One region of the Massilia sp. CMS3.1 genome, then DNA from elsewhere that is predicted to be linked to it. Evidence: predicted binding sites of a transcription regulator. Region 1 holds the regulator's gene; the other holds the start of a gene.
The links. The regulator FliA, encoded in region 1, starts transcription of late flagellar genes. The targets are predictions, from matches to a motif close to CTAAAGTTTNNNNNNNNNNNGCCGNTA.
Positions count from the first base shown of each region.

Region 2: ACHAC9_RS16965 (flagellar protein FliT) is a predicted target of FliA. The motif match lies at 4,054-4,080, and genes of this name have one in related genera.

Region 1 is NZ_JBIMES010000005.1:221,445-228,784, forward strand. It holds gene ACHAC9_RS10550 (M35 family metallo-endopeptidase) at 1-758, shown strand, start outside; gene ACHAC9_RS10555 (hypothetical protein) at 762-1,253, opposite strand; gene motD (flagellar motor protein MotD) at 1,355-2,080, opposite strand; gene ACHAC9_RS10565 (flagellar motor protein) at 2,082-2,825, opposite strand; gene ACHAC9_RS10570 (RNA polymerase sigma factor FliA) at 2,807-3,535, opposite strand; gene ACHAC9_RS10575 (MinD/ParA family ATP-binding protein) at 3,552-4,379, opposite strand; gene flhF (flagellar biosynthesis protein FlhF) at 4,372-5,781, opposite strand; gene rfbC (dTDP-4-dehydrorhamnose 3,5-epimerase) at 5,939-6,490, opposite strand; gene flhA (flagellar biosynthesis protein FlhA) at 6,529-7,340, opposite strand, start outside.
Region 2 is NZ_JBIMES010000010.1:101,614-108,953, reverse strand. It holds gene ACHAC9_RS16985 (DUF883 family protein) at 1-215, opposite strand, end outside; gene ACHAC9_RS16980 (RNA-binding S4 domain-containing protein) at 426-638, opposite strand; gene fumC (class II fumarate hydratase) at 677-2,071, opposite strand; gene ACHAC9_RS16970 (hypothetical protein) at 2,214-3,359, shown strand; gene ACHAC9_RS16965 (flagellar protein FliT) at 3,722-4,003, opposite strand; gene ACHAC9_RS16960 (M1 family metallopeptidase) at 4,285-6,918, shown strand; gene ACHAC9_RS16955 (M13 family metallopeptidase) at 6,942-7,340, shown strand, end outside.

The sequences.
Region 1 (7,340 bases):
AGCTGTCGTCGCTCTACGACATGAGCGTCAGCGGCGACTATGCGATCAAATACCGCACCGCCTCGCCAGACCTGTTCCTGGCAACGAACAATGGCCGCGCCTCGGCGATGGCAGCCGGCGCCGCCAACGACATCGGCGAACTGCAGTCGGAAACGGCGCAGCTGTATATCGAAGGCCGCCTGGCGCGCGGCACCGAGTCGCCGATCATGGAAGCGCTCAAGCGTCCCGGCGGCGGCACGGTATCACCGATGGGCCTGAGCTACGCGTCATGCACCGCCTCGCAGCAGAGCACGGTCGCCTCGGCGATCGCGGCCGCCAAGACGATGTCGAACAGCTCGGTCACCTATATGGCGAACACCACCATGGGCCCGCGTTACACGAAGTGGTTCGGCGCCACCAACGCCTCGCGCCAGTCGACGGTCAAGTCGAACTTCACGAAGATCAAGAACGCTTTCGACACCCAGAACGTCGTGGTCGACTGCAGCTGCAAGGAAAGCTACTACGCCTATGTGTACCCGACCCAGCCTTACCGTATCTATGTCTGTAATGCGTTCTGGTCGGCACCGATGAGCGGAACCGACTCGAAGGGCGGCACCCTGGTGCATGAGATGAGCCACTTCGACATCGTCGCCAATACCGACGACAACGTCTATGGCCAGAGCGGCGCCGCCAGCCTGGCGATCAGCAATCCGGCCGCAGCCGTGAAGAACGCCGACAACCACGAGTACTTTGCCGAGAACACGCCGGCACTGAACTAAACGCTAGCGCCCGGTGTAGATGAAGGCAACGGGCCGGGCGGGACTTTCCGCCGGGGCGTCGAGCCGCTTTACATCGGGCAACACGGGGCCGGTATAGCCAATGTTGTAGCTGTGCCGGCCCTTCTTGAATGCGTAGGCGTTGGTGATGTCGATCACGTTCGTCAGCATTTTCCCGGGCTCGATCGCCTGGTAGTCGGCGGCGGTCAGCGGCCCACGTTTGACCATCTTCCCCGTGTAATCGAGCGGCCTGTTGCCGAAGTCGCGGACGTCGAAACGACGTCCGGTCAATTCTTTTTCCACCGCCAGTTCGCGCGGAATCCAGACGGTGGTCGTGCCCTGGTTCGTGAAAGTCACTCTCACCAGCACCTTGCCGGGCGGCGTTTCGATCTCGATGCGTTGCTTGACATCCACGGTGGGTTCTCCGGCAGCGCCCGCAAACAGGGGCAGGAGGCTGAACGCGCTCAGGGCGGCCAGCAGGAAAGGTCTGCGCTGCATTGTCAGCTCCATATGGTTGGGTCGCCCATTGTGCGGGCGCAGGAGTGAAAAGCCAAGGATGAAATTTTATTTCATCTACGCTGAGAAAATGAAATTTTATTTCACATCGCAGCCAGGATCGTCACCGCCACCCGCCGATTACGCACCCTGCCCGCCTCATCCGTGTTCGGCGCCACCGGCACATTCGCCGCATGCCCCACCGCGGTCAAACGCCCCGCCGCGACCCCGCTATCGATGAACAAGCGCACCACGCTGCTCGCGCGCGCGCTCGACAATTCCCAGTTTGAAGGAAATGCCGGGTTTGCAATCGCCAGGTTGTCGGTGTGCCCTTCCACCTGGATCGCATGCGGATCGTTTCTCAAGAGCGAGGCCACCGTTCCCAGCGTCGCGCGTGCCTCGCCGCCAAGGGCCGCGCGCCCTTCCTCGAACAGCGCTTTCGCATTGATTTCGACCGTCACGCCGCGCCCGGTCTGGGTCACGCGCACCTGCCCGTTTTTCACGAGGGGCGCCAGCGACGCATTCAGTTCGCGCGCCAGGGTATTGAGGCGTTCGCGTTCACGCCGCGCGGCGTCCGCCCGCTTGCGCGCGATCAGGTTCGCCAGGGGGAGTTGTTCGATCGTGGAGCTGGCCTGCGGCACGTCGGGCCGGCCGCCGAAGGCGTCGCCGAGTGCATCGGACAGTACCCTGTACTTGCCGACATTGACCACCGAAATGGCGTACATGACGACAAAGAAGGCGAACAGCAGCGTGATGAAGTCGGCATAGGAAATCAGCCAACGGTCGTGGCTTTCACGATCATCCTGGTCATCGTAGCGCCGGCGAGCCATGTCAGCGCTTCGCCAGCAGGCTGGCCACGCGCTCCTCGACCACGCGCGTGTGGTTGCCGCTGGCGATGTCGTGGAACACTTCGATCAGAAGCTCGTACTGCGCGATCTGGTCCGACACGATCGCCTTGAGCTTGTTCCCGAACGGCAGGAAGAACAGGTTTGCCAGCCCGACGCCGTACACCGTCGAGACAAACGCCACCGCAATGCCGGAACCCAGGCGCGACGGATCCGACAGGTTTTCCATCACGTGGATCAGGCCCAGTACCGCGCCCACGATGCCGATCGTCGGCGAGTAGCCGGCAGCGGCTTCCCACACGCGCGCCGCCTGGCGCTCGGCGAATTCGATGGCGCTCACTTCCGTTTCCAGCAGGTTGCGGATTTTATCCGGCGTGATGCCGTCGACCACCATGCGCAGGCCCTTCCGGATGAACAGGTCCTTCGTTTCCATGTACTGTTCGAGCGAGAGCAGGCCGTCGCGTCGCGCCGTATGGCTCCACAGCGCGATCTCGCGCGAGAGCGGCTGGCGTCGGCTTTTTGGAGGGAAAAAGACCCAGCGCAGCATGCGCATGCCGCGACTGAAGGTGCGCGCATCCGATTGCAGCAGCACGGCGCCAAAGGTGCCGACCACGACGATCGCAAACGCGGCCGGCTGGATCAAGGATGCAAAACGTCCGCCGTCGAGCGTATGCCCCACGAACAGACCGGCCAGGGCGAGGCCCAACCCGATCAGGCTGGCGAAGTCCACAGCTTTTCCTTGAGCGAAGCGCGCAGGCGGGCGACTGCTTGCGTGTGCAGTTGCGAGACGCGCGACTCGGACACGCCGAGCACCGCACCGATTTCCTTCAGGTTCAGTTCTTCTTCGTAGTACAGGCCCATCAGGATCTTCTCGCGCGGCGGCAAGCCGTCGATCGCGGCGATCACGGCCGAACGGAAGTCGGTGTCGAGCAGCGCGCGCAGCGGATCGTCGTCGTCCACCGCATAGCGGTCCAGAAAACTGTCGTTGCCGTCTTCATCGTGGAAATCTTCGTAATAGACCAGCTGGTGGCCGCCGCCTTCGAACAGCATTTCCTGGTAGTCCGGGAGCGACACGTCGAGCGACTTGGCCACCTCGAGTTCGGTCGGCGGACGCCCCAGTTGCTGCTGCAGCTTCGTCATCGCGGTCTCGACCTTCTTCATGGTCGAGCGTGTGCTGCGCGGCATCCAGTCGTTGCTGCGCAGCTCGTCGACCATGGCGCCGCGGATACGCAGCACGGCATAGGTCTCGAACTGGGCGCCGTGGTTGTCTTCGTAGCGGTTGATGGCATCAAGCAGGCCCATCATTCCGGCCTGGATCAGGTCGTCCACCTCGACCGATGGCGGCAACTTCGCCTTCATCTGGTGCGCGAGGCGCTTCACGAGCGGCGCGTGCTCAGTGAGCAGGTGGTTCTTGTCCGCTTTCCCTTTGACCGTATACATGCTTGTGCTTTTTTTCTCAGGAACCAAAATGGGCGCCACTCTGGCGCGCCATGCGCGGCAGGGCGAAGCGCCCCGCCAGCGCGCGGAAGGCCACCGAGGCCCCGGCCAGCGGGAAGGCATCGACCACCGAGCGTCCGAGACGCGCGGCGCGGTGCAGGTGCTCATCGGCCGGCACCGAGCCCATCGAACTCAACGTTACTGCAAGGTAACGACTTGCTGCTGCCGCCATATTATCGTAAACCACTTGCGCCTCTGCCTCGGAGGCGCCCGTGACCAGGATGCCGAACGGACGGCGCCCGAATTCCTGCGCCAAACGCTTGATCAGGCCATACGCGTTCGTGATCGAGGTGGCGCTGGTGGAGACCTGGATGACGATTTCGGAATCGGCCAGCAGCGGCACGGCAAAGCCGCCTTCGCGGTTCAGTTCGCCATCGACGATGACGATGCCGCCCTGCTTTTTCACGAGCACATCGAAGGCTTTCGCCAGACGCCGCGCTTCATCGCTGCCGGGGGTCAGGGCCTGGCCATCGCGCGCCAGCAGCGCCACATTGAAACCTTGCGGCGCGCTCTGCACCACCTGGTTCAGCGCGCACTCCTGGCGTGCCACCTGCAGCAGGCTGACATGGCGCTCCATCTCGAGGCGGCGTGCGACACCGTAATCGCGCTGGCAGGCGTCGACGATCATCACTTCGTTGCCGGCTTGTGCCAGCGAGGCGCCCAGGTTGACCAGCATCGCGCCCTTGTCGTCGCTCGGGGTGGCCGAGAGAAAGGTGACGATGCGTGGCTGGGGGCCGGCCAGCATCCGGCGCAGGCCTTCGGCCTGGTCGAAATCAAAACTAGCCAAAGCGCACCTCGCGCAGGCTTTCGTCGCGGTTCACATGGCTTGTTCCTGCCATCATCAGCGGCAGGTCGGCATCATCCAACTGATTGGCGGCGTCGCGGCGGCTGCGGAAAGCGCGGTCGACCAGCATCGCGCGGTCGGCCAGGTGCAGGTCTTCCGGCACGCGCTGGCCGTTCGAGATGTAGTGCAAATTCAGTTTTTGGCGGATCACCACATCGAGCACGTTGCCGATCGACGCGGCTTCGTCCATCTTGGTCATGATGCAGCCGTGCAGGCCGCTGCCCTGGTAGGCGCGCACGACTTCGGCCAGCGTCTCGTTGGTGGACGTCGCGTTCAGGCACAGCAGGCGCTTCACGTCGACGCCCGAACCCTGCAGCATGGCGACCTGTTCGCCCACCATCTGGTCGCGCTGCGACATGCCGATGGTGTCGATCAGCACGGTGTGCTTGTTGCGCAGCTCTTTCAGTGCGATGCGCAGGTCGGCTTCGTCTTTCACCGAGTGCACCATCACACCCAGGATCTTGCCGTAGATGCGCAGTTGCTCGTGGCCGCCGATACGGTAGGCGTCGGTGGTGATCAGGGCCAGCTTTTCCGGGCCGTGGCGCATCACGCAGCGCGCCGCCAGCTTGGCGGTGGTCGTGGTCTTGCCGACACCGGTCGGGCCGACCAGGGCAAACACGCCGCCCTTGTCGAGCAAGGTGTCTTCGTCGGCCATTGTCGTCAGGTTACGGGCCAGCACGGTCTTGATCCAGCGCATCGCTTCAGCGGCGTCCTTATTTGCCGGCATCTTGTCGATCAGGTAGCGCGACAGCGATGCCGAGAAACCGGCGGCCAGCATTTCGCGCAGCACGACCGCCTTTTGCGGCTCGCGCGCCTGGGTGCCGCCCCAGGAGAGTTCGGCCAATTGCGACTCCATCATGCCGCGCATGGCGCGCAGCTCGCTCATCATGCCGCTCATCTCCTGCGCGGCGGACTCTTTCGCCTGAGAGATGGCGGCCGACATCATCGAGGTCATCGCATTCATGTCGAAGGCCGGCTCGGCGTGGGGCGCGCGGCGGTTGGCGTAGCTGTGTTCAGCGGCGAAATCGGTTTCCTGCTGGGACGGGCGGCGGCTGGCGTAGATCTGTTCCGGCGTTGCGGCGGCGGGTGCGGCGCTGCGGCGGTTCACAAAAGCGGGGACTTCCGGCTCGAAGGCGTTCAGGTCCAGGCGCGGCTGCGGCTGGGACATCTCGGAACCCGGCGCCGGTGCGGACAGGGAAGCGACATCGTCGTTGTCGAGCGCCAGGATTTCGACGACGCCGTCGACAGGACGGTTCGAGAGGATGACGGCATCAGGGCCGAGCGCATCGCGCACCTTGCGCAAGGCTTCCCGGGATGTTGCCGCTGTAAATTTCTTCACATTCATCTTATTCTCCGCACTGCTCTATTCGATTGAGTCCGGCACGCATGCCGCCGGTCTATGGGATAGATTATTGACGATGCCGTGGAGCAAGCATCCGGGGAAAAGGATGGGGAAAGCGGTCTAATTCGATTTAGACATGGGGAAGCGGCCGGTGTGCACCCTACCTGAACGTCTCGACGGCGCTCAAGGGCAAGGCATGCGCATCCTTGTCCGCCAACTGCGGCGCAAACGCAATCGGCCACGCGATACCGATGGCCGGATCGTCCCAGCGCAGGACCCGTTCGCAGGCGGGATACCAGTAATCGGTCGTCTTGTAGAGGCACTGCGCGCGCGCGCCCAGGACCACGAAGCCGTGGGCGAAACCGGGCGGTATCCACATCTGGCGGCCGTTCTCGGCACTCAATACAGTGCCCACCCAGCGCCCGAAGCTGGGCGAGGACCGGCGCAGGTCGACCGCGACATCGAACACGCTGCCCTCGATCACGCGCATCAGTTTGCCCTGCGGATGCTTGACCTGGTAATGCAGCCCACGCAGCACACCTTGCAGCGACAGGCTCTGGTTGTCTTGCACAAAGGGCGTGTCAATGCCGGTTGCAGCAGCGAAGTCGCGCGCATTGAAGGTTTCGGCAAAGGAGCCGCGCGCATCCTCGAAGGCGTGGGGAACCAGTACCAGCACGTCGGGAATGGCAGTCGGTGTAATACTCAGTCGCATGGTCGCTTCATTCAGGAGACACGCGAGTATACAGGACCTTACCCCGCTCCAACCAGGCTGGTCACCCGGATCGTCTTGGTCTCCGGAATCTCCGAATGCGACAAGACCTTCAACTGCGGCAGCGCGCGGCGCAGGAACCGCGACAGCAGCACGCGCAGCGGGCCCGGCACCAAGAGCACCGGCGTGTGCCCCATCGCTTCCTGCTGCTGCGCGGCGTTGTGTGCCTGCTGGGCGATGGTGTCGGCCAGGCCCGGCTCGATGCCGGTCCCGTCGCCGCCCGCGCCCAGGGCTTGCATCAGCAGGCGCTCGAGGCGGTTGTCCAGGGTCATCACGCTCAGTTCGTTGGTGCCCGGGAACAGCTGCTGCACGATCGCCCGGCCCAGGGAAATACGCACCAGCGCCGTCAGGTCGCCCGGATCCTGGGTGCCGTTCGAGTGCTCGGACAGGGTCTCGATGATGGTGCGCATGTCGCGGATGTGCACGCCTTCGATCAACAGGTTCTGCAGCACCTTCTGCAAGGTCGCCAGCGACACGACCTTCGGCACCAGGTCTTCCACCAGCTTCGGCGTGTCCTTGCCGAGGTGATCGAGCAGCGCCTGCACTTCCATGCGGCCCAGCAGTTCCGACGCGTGCGTCGTGATCAGGTGGTTCAGGTGGGTCGCCACCACGGTGCCGGCGTCGACCACGGTATAGCCCAGGTTCTGCGCTTCGTCGCGCATGCCCGCTTCGATCCACACGGCCGGCAGGCCGAAGGCCGGATCGGTCGTGGCCTGGCCCGGCAGCGTGCCGCTCGCCATGCCCGGATTGATCGCCAGGAACTGGCCGTTGATCGCTTCGCCGGTGCCCACTT
Region 2 (7,340 bases), on a different contig from region 1:
GCTTCCATCATGCGGCACAGTTGCGCGTCTTCGAAGCGCTCGAGCTCTTCGTTGGCGGCGTTGAGAGCCATCGCCAGCTTCGAGCGCGCGTTCTGGTAGAGGACGCTCGTGTACTGATCGGTGTTTTTCAGCAGCTCTTGCGCGTTTTCAATGACGAGGCGCAGATCGCCGATCAGCCGTTCCTGTGTTTGCGGGTTTTCTTCCGGGGTTTCCATTGAGTTCACCATTAAAAGCCGGTTGATCACGTGGCGTGCCTGACAAACTCCCCATGGCTGCGTTGCATTCGTCTCGCCGTACTGGCGTACTGTCTTCGCCGATGCGCCTTGCCCTGAGAAGTTTGTCAGGCACGCTTTAAAATATAAACAAGGACCACCTGTCGTGTTTGTCTGCGCGCAAACGTGCGCGGTAGAGGCCGGCAGTCTTGCCTACTGCACGGAGATCCGCACGTCGCCCACGGTCACGGTCTGTCCGGTGCGAATCTTTGCGGTCTTGCGCAGCTCTTTCTTGCCGTCGACCGACACCACGCCACTGGCCACCATGTTCTTGCCGGCGCCGCCGCTATCGCACAGGCCGACCAGTTTCAGCAGTTGGTTGAGTTCGACGAACTCGGATGTCAGTTCGAAAGTTGTCTTCTGCATACTATCCTTGGGAAAAATTGTGAGGCGCACGCTTGGGCCTACGCGGGGTCGGGACGCGTCATGTCCATTGGAACGATCCACTGATCGAACTGTTCCTCGCTGACATGTCCCGATTGCCGGGCCGCCTCGCGCAGGGTGATGCCCTCGTGCTGCGCGTGCTTGGCAATCTGCGCGGCGGCATCATACCCGATGTGCGGGGCCAGTGCGGTCACCAGCATCAGCGAGCGTTCCATCAGCTCGCCGATCCGGACGCGGTTCGGCTCGATGCCCCTGGCGCAGTGCTCCTCGAACGAACGCATGCCGTCGGCCAGCAAGCGCGCGCTTTGCAGGAAGTTATGCGCGATCATGGGCTTGAACACGTTCAGTTCGAAGTTGCCCTGGGAGGCGCCGATCGTCAGCGCGACATCGTTGCCGAACACCTGGCAGCACAGCATGGTGAGCGCTTCGCACTGGGTCGGATTGACCTTGCCCGGCATGATCGAGCTGCCCGGTTCGTTTTCCGGAATCGTGATTTCGCCCAGACCCGAACGTGGACCAGACGCCATCCAGCGCACGTCGTTGGCGATCTTCATGAGCGCCGCAGCGAGCGTTTTGAAGGCGCCGTGACTGGCGACGAGCGCATCGTGCCCGGCGAGCGCCGCGAATTTGTTTGGCGCGGTCTTGAAGGCCAGGCCCGTGCGCGAACCGAGTTCGGCGGCGATGCGCGGGGCGAAGTCGGGATGCGCGTTCAGGCCGGTGCCGACCGCCGTGCCGCCGGCCGCCAGCGCCAGCAGGCCGGGCAGGGACGCGCGAATCGCCCCTTCGCAAAATTCGAGCTGGGCGACGTAGCCCGAAAATTCCTGGCCAAGCGTCAATGGCGTCGCATCCTGCAGGTGGGTGCGGCCGATCTTGACGATGTCGGCAAAGTCGCGCATTTTTATTTGCAGCGTGCCGCGCAGGCGTGCCAGCGCCGGCAGCACGTCTTTCGATACCGCCAGCGCCGCCGCCACATGCATCGCGGTCGGGAAGATGTCGTTCGAGGACTGGCCCATGTTGACGTGGTCGTTCGGATGCAGCAGGCGCGCCTCGCCCCGCGCGCCCCCGATCAGCTCGGAGCCGCGGTTGGCCAGCACTTCGTTCATGTTCATGTTGCTTTGCGTCCCGGAGCCAGTCTGCCAGACGGCGAGCGGGAATTCGTCCGGATAGCGCCCGTCCAGCACTTCGTCGGCGGCGGCGATGATGGCGTCGGCCTTGTCGCGAGGAAGTTTGCCGAGCGAGCGGTTCACTGCTGCCGCGGCACGCTTGACCTGGGCCAGCGCGGCAACCAGTTCCGGCGCCATGCGTTCGGTCGAAATATGGAAATGGTGCAGCGAGCGCTGGGTCTGGGCGCCCCAGAGGCGTTCGGCCGGGACCTCGATCGGGCCGAAACTGTCTTTTTCTATCCGGTTTTCCATGAAGGCGTCCTGTTATTTATTTCGGTGCGGGAGCTAAAGAGTGTAGCCGAACACCCGTTAATTATGCTTAGGCTACAAATTCTTCCCGACCATGGCGCTGCGCTCCTCCTACATACTTTCAGCACTCCTGCTTGCGTCCGCAATGGTGGCCGGCCACGCCGCCGAATTGGGCGAGGCCCGGGTGCTGAGCCATATCGGGCAAGCGCTCGTGGCCGATGTCGAGCTGACCCTGCTCGAGGACCCGGGCACCCAGGTAGTCGTGCACCTGGCAAATCCCGACGTGTACCGGGGCGCGAATATCGCCATGCCGCCGGTGCTCGCCAGCCTGAACATGACTGTGATGCGGCGCGACGGCCGCCAGTTCCTGCATCTGACCTCGCTCAAACCGGTCGAGCGCCGCTATTTGCACGTCTACCTCGAACTTGTCGATGGCGGCCAGCGCAGCGTGCGCCTTGTCACCCTGTGGCTAACGCCGGATCCGAATCCGGCGCCGGCGCCAATGCCCGTGCGCGAACCGCCCATCGAGTTGCCGAAAGCGCCCGCACAGCTTGGCGCTCCGCTGCGCCCACCGAAGCCGGTGCAGCGCCCTGCCGCCGCCCTGCACGCGGGCGAAGAATACGTGGAAGAGGGCGCTCGTCCGGCGTTGCCGGCTATGCGCAAGGCAGTGCCGAAGTCCACACCGGCGCCAAAGCCAGTGCATGAAAAGAAAGCGCCGGCCGCGGCCCCCGCACCCAAAGTACAGGCCGACGCACCCAGCTGTGCACCGCAAGCGCCAAGCGAGCACCTGGACGCCTGCGTGGCGCTCGGCGCGAAGAACGCGGCGCTGCATCAACAACTGGGCAAGCTCGAGGAAAAAGTGAAAGTGCTGCAGGGAAGTGCGGGAGCTGTTGCTGCCGCGCCCGTGCCGCTTGTGAAGGAAGTGCCGAAGGAGGCACCCAAGGGCGCGCCGCGCATCGCGCGCAAGCCGAAGAAGGCCGAGCCGCCGGAAGCCGGCGCCCCATGGCTCCTGATCGGCATCGGTCTCGCCGCCGTGCTGGCGATCGTCGCCCTGGTGCTGGCGCTGCTGCGCCGTCGCCAGCGCTCCGCCTTCGGCAAGATTCCCGCTGAGCACAAGCCCGTCAAGCTGCCGCAGGAGGCGCCGGCTGCCGTGACTGGCGAGCCGAAACTGAATTTCATGGCGGCGGTAAAGGCGCGCCTGATGCCCGGCCGCGCCAGGGAAGCGGCGCCGGCGGCCGCTACGCCTGCCTCCGAGCCGGTGCCGGCCGAGGTGATTTCCCGGCCGGAATAGGCCGCGCACAAATTGTCTACACAAGCAAAAAATTTGCGCTATACTGGATTCGCTGGTTGTCAAAACCACAAAACGGAACAGAGTCCGGCGCAGCCACCACCGATAGCGTGGCGCGGGTACCGGATGTACGTCGCGAGACGCCTGTTTCCGGAAGCAGTCATCTGCCAACAGCGGCAGCGGACGCCGGATGCAACCGGCAAAGAGGCGACACCGGGATCTCCTGGTGTTGCTCTCCGAATTCATACGGGATTCCCGTAGCAATGAGGCGCCTCCGGGCGCCTTTTTGTTGTGCGTCTGCTCGTTGCGTGGGCAACAAAAAAGCGCCCGCAGGCGCTTGTTCTTTTTATACCGGGGAGGGCAGCTCAGTGCGTCCGCATCGCGCGGTCCAGCTGACCCATCCATGGCTCGGTCACGTCGCGCACCGCGCGGTCGTGGGCCATGATCTGCTTGAGCAGGTCGATCTTGCGCAGGCGCTTGACGCCGTCCAGGGCCGGCACGCCGGTCGCCGTCGCGCTTGCCTGTACGGCGCATTGCGCCTGCAGGCTGTCGAACCCATTCCAGTCACCCGATTGCGCCGCCGCAGCCATCTTGCCCGTCAGGCCAGCAATATTTTCGTACATCGAGAGAACTTCGTTGGAGGTCATGTTTGCGCCGCGACAATTTTTTTTCGGCCGGATTACCGGTTGTCCTCCTTTTACGGCAGGGCTCGCTGGAACTTTAGGGTGGTTTGCAAAAATAATTGAAAATTTTTCTCGTCGGCGCTAACAGGGGCGCGGGCGGGCGCCGTAGTACCGGGTTTTTGCATTCCAGCGCGTCGTTTTGCCGTCTGTCGCATTCCGGCAGGCCTCCGTGATCGCTTTCTTTACAGTGCGTGCTGGGTCGCTGCGCCAGACGCGGCGCCAACATAATAAGACAAGAGGACAACATGAGACACTACCGAGCATCCGGCGCCCTTGCCATGGCGCTCGCATTGGCCGCCGCCACGGCCCAGGCCGAAGCTCCGTTTTCGTTTGCCACGACACCCGGCAAGCTGCCGAAAGACGTCATCCCGCTGCTGTACGACGCCCATCTCGTGCCCGACATGGCTGCCGATACCTTCCGCGGCACGCAGCGCGTCGAAATCGAGGTGCTGCGGGCCACAAAGCGCATCGTCCTGAACGCCGCCAACCTGAAGATCGAACGCGCCGCCTTGTCCGGCCGCGGCCTGGCCGAACGCAGCCTGGCGCCCGTTCTCGACGAGAAACAGGAAACGCTCGCCTTCGAGCTCGGCGCGCCTTTGGCGCCCGGCCGCTACACGCTCGCGCTGACATTTTCCGGCCAGATCAACCGCGAAGGGCGCGGGCTGTTCCAGGTAGGGTACAAGGCGGGCGGGCTTGAGAAGAAACTGATTGCCACCACGATGGAGCCGTCCGACGCCCGGCGCATGCTGCCGACCTGGGACGAGCCCGCTTTCCGCGCGCGCTTCAAGCTGACGGTGGACCTGCCGGCCAGCTTCAAGGCCTATTCGAACACCCCGGTCGAGAAGCAGGAAAAGCTCGCCACAGGCCTGCAGCGCATCTCGTTCGCGCCGACGCCGAAGATGCCGAGCTACCTGGTGGTGCTGGTGGCAGGCGACATGGAACGCGTGTCGGCGCGCCAGGACGGCGTCGACATCGGCGTCGTCACGACCGCCGGCAAGCTCGGCTCGACTGCCTTCCCGCTGCAGGCCACCAAGGACCTGCTGCGCTACTACAACAATTATTTTGGCGTTCCCTATCCGCTCGCCAAGCTCGACCAGATCGCGATCCCTGGTGGTTTTAATGGCGCAATGGAAAATTGGGGCGGCATCGTCTACAACGAATCGACGCTGTTGGTCGACCCGAAAAAGAGCCCGGAAGACGTCAAGAAGCTCACCTTCGAGGTCAACGCCCACGAGATGGCGCACCAGTGGTTCGGCAACCTCGTCACGATGGCCTGGTGGGACAACCTGTGGCTGAACGAAGGGTTCGCTTCCTGGATGGCGGCCAAGGCCACCGAGCACTTCCATCCGGAGTGGCGTCCTCACCTGGACGGCATCGCCGGGCGCGAGGGCGTGCTGAACCTCGATGCGCGCAAGACCACGCACCCGATCCAGACCCGCATCGACAACGAGGAGCAGGCTGCCGGCGCGTTCGATGCCATCACGTATGAGAAGGGGCAGGGCTTCCTGCGCATGCTGGAAGCGTATGTCGGCGAGGATCAGTTCCGCAAGGGCATCCGTGCCTACATGGCGAAACACCAGTATTCGAACACGACCACGGCCGACCTGTGGGCCGCGATCGAAAAGGCGTCCGGCAAGCCCGTCGGCAAGCTCGCAGCCGACTGGACGACCCAGCCCGGCTACCCGCTGATCTCGGTGAGCCAGGCCTGTGTGGACGGCAAGCGCCAGGTCAGCTTGGCGCAGGAACAGTTCCGCCTCGACGAACCGGCGCTTGACAACCGCTTGTGGAACGTCCCGCTGCAGGTCGGCACGGTCAATGGCAAGGCCTGGTACACGCTGCTGGCCAACCGCAGCACCACCATCACGCAAGGCAGCTGCGACGGCACATTGGTGGTCGACCCGCACAGCGTCGGCTTTTTCCGCATCCAGTACGACCGCGCCAGCTTCGACGCACTGGCCGCGAATGCCGCGCGCCTGCCGGACCCGACGCGCCTGAAACTGCTGCTCGATGCCTGGAGCCTGGTGACGGCCGGGCGCACCCAGCTCGACGCCTACGTCAGCCTGGTGGCCAGATACGGCGACGAGCCGCGCCTGGCGCTCTGGCAGTCGATCCTGTCGAACCTCGGCACGCTCGAGCGGCTCGCGCGCGGCGAACCGGAGCAGGCCCTGATTCGGCGCTTCGTGATCGACTTCGTCGGGCCGCGTTTTAGCAAGCTCGGCTGGGAACCGAAAGCGGGCGAGTCAAGCGAGGACCGCCAGTTGCGTGCGCTGCTGGCCGCGACCCTGGCGCGGGCCGGCGACGAACGGGCAATCGGGGAGGCGCGCGAGCGCTTTGCGCGTTACCAGGCCGACCCGGCATCGGTGAGCCCCGACATGCTCGACTTCGTGGTCAATACCGTCGGCCGCTATGCCGATGGCGCCACCTACGCCGCACTCGGCAAGCACGTTGCCGCCGCCGGCACCGACGAGGAACGCAACCGCTTCGGCGCTGCCATGACGCTGGCGCAGGATCCGGCGCTGGCGGCCAGTACGCTGGGCATGGCCATCTCGCCGCAGGTGCCGGTCAACCTGGCAAGCGTCATCGTCTCCAGTGTCGGGCGCGAGCATCCGGACCAGGCCTGGGCGTTCGCCGTGGCCAATCGCGATGTCCTGCTCAAGAGTACCGATGCCATGGGCCGCAACCGCGCGCTCGCCTCGGTGGTCGCCGCGTCCTCTGACACGCGTCATGCGGATATGATGGAAGGCTATGTAGGCCAGAACTTCGGCCCGGACGCGCTGGTCGAAGCTCGACGGGTGGGAAATGGCATTCGCGTGCGCGCGGCGCAAAAGGCGCGCCTGCTGCCGCAAGTGCGGGCCGCATTGCAGTCAGCGCAACAGTAATTGTTCGATCACAAAGGAAAAGCATGAAGACTCGCCCGACATTTGCCAGGACCGCCGTCGTTCTCGCTCTGTGCAGCAGCACGTTCTCCGCGGGATACGCCGCCGCCCAGGCAAGCGCGGTGGCGCCACCCGCCGAAAAACCCGCCGCAACCAAAAGCGCCGGCATGGCGGTGTTACCCGGTGACGACTTCTACGCCTTCGCCAATGGCGACTGGCTCGCCAAGACCGAGATCCCGGCCGACCGCGGTTCCTGGAGTGCGATGGGGGCGCTGGCCGAAGACACGAATACCCGCATCACAAAAATGATCGAGGAACTCGCTGCCGACAAGAAAACGCGTGGCGAAGCGCGCAAGGTGGCCGATTTCTACACCGCCTACATGGACGAAGCCGGCATCGAAAAACGGGGCCTTGCGCCCCTGAAG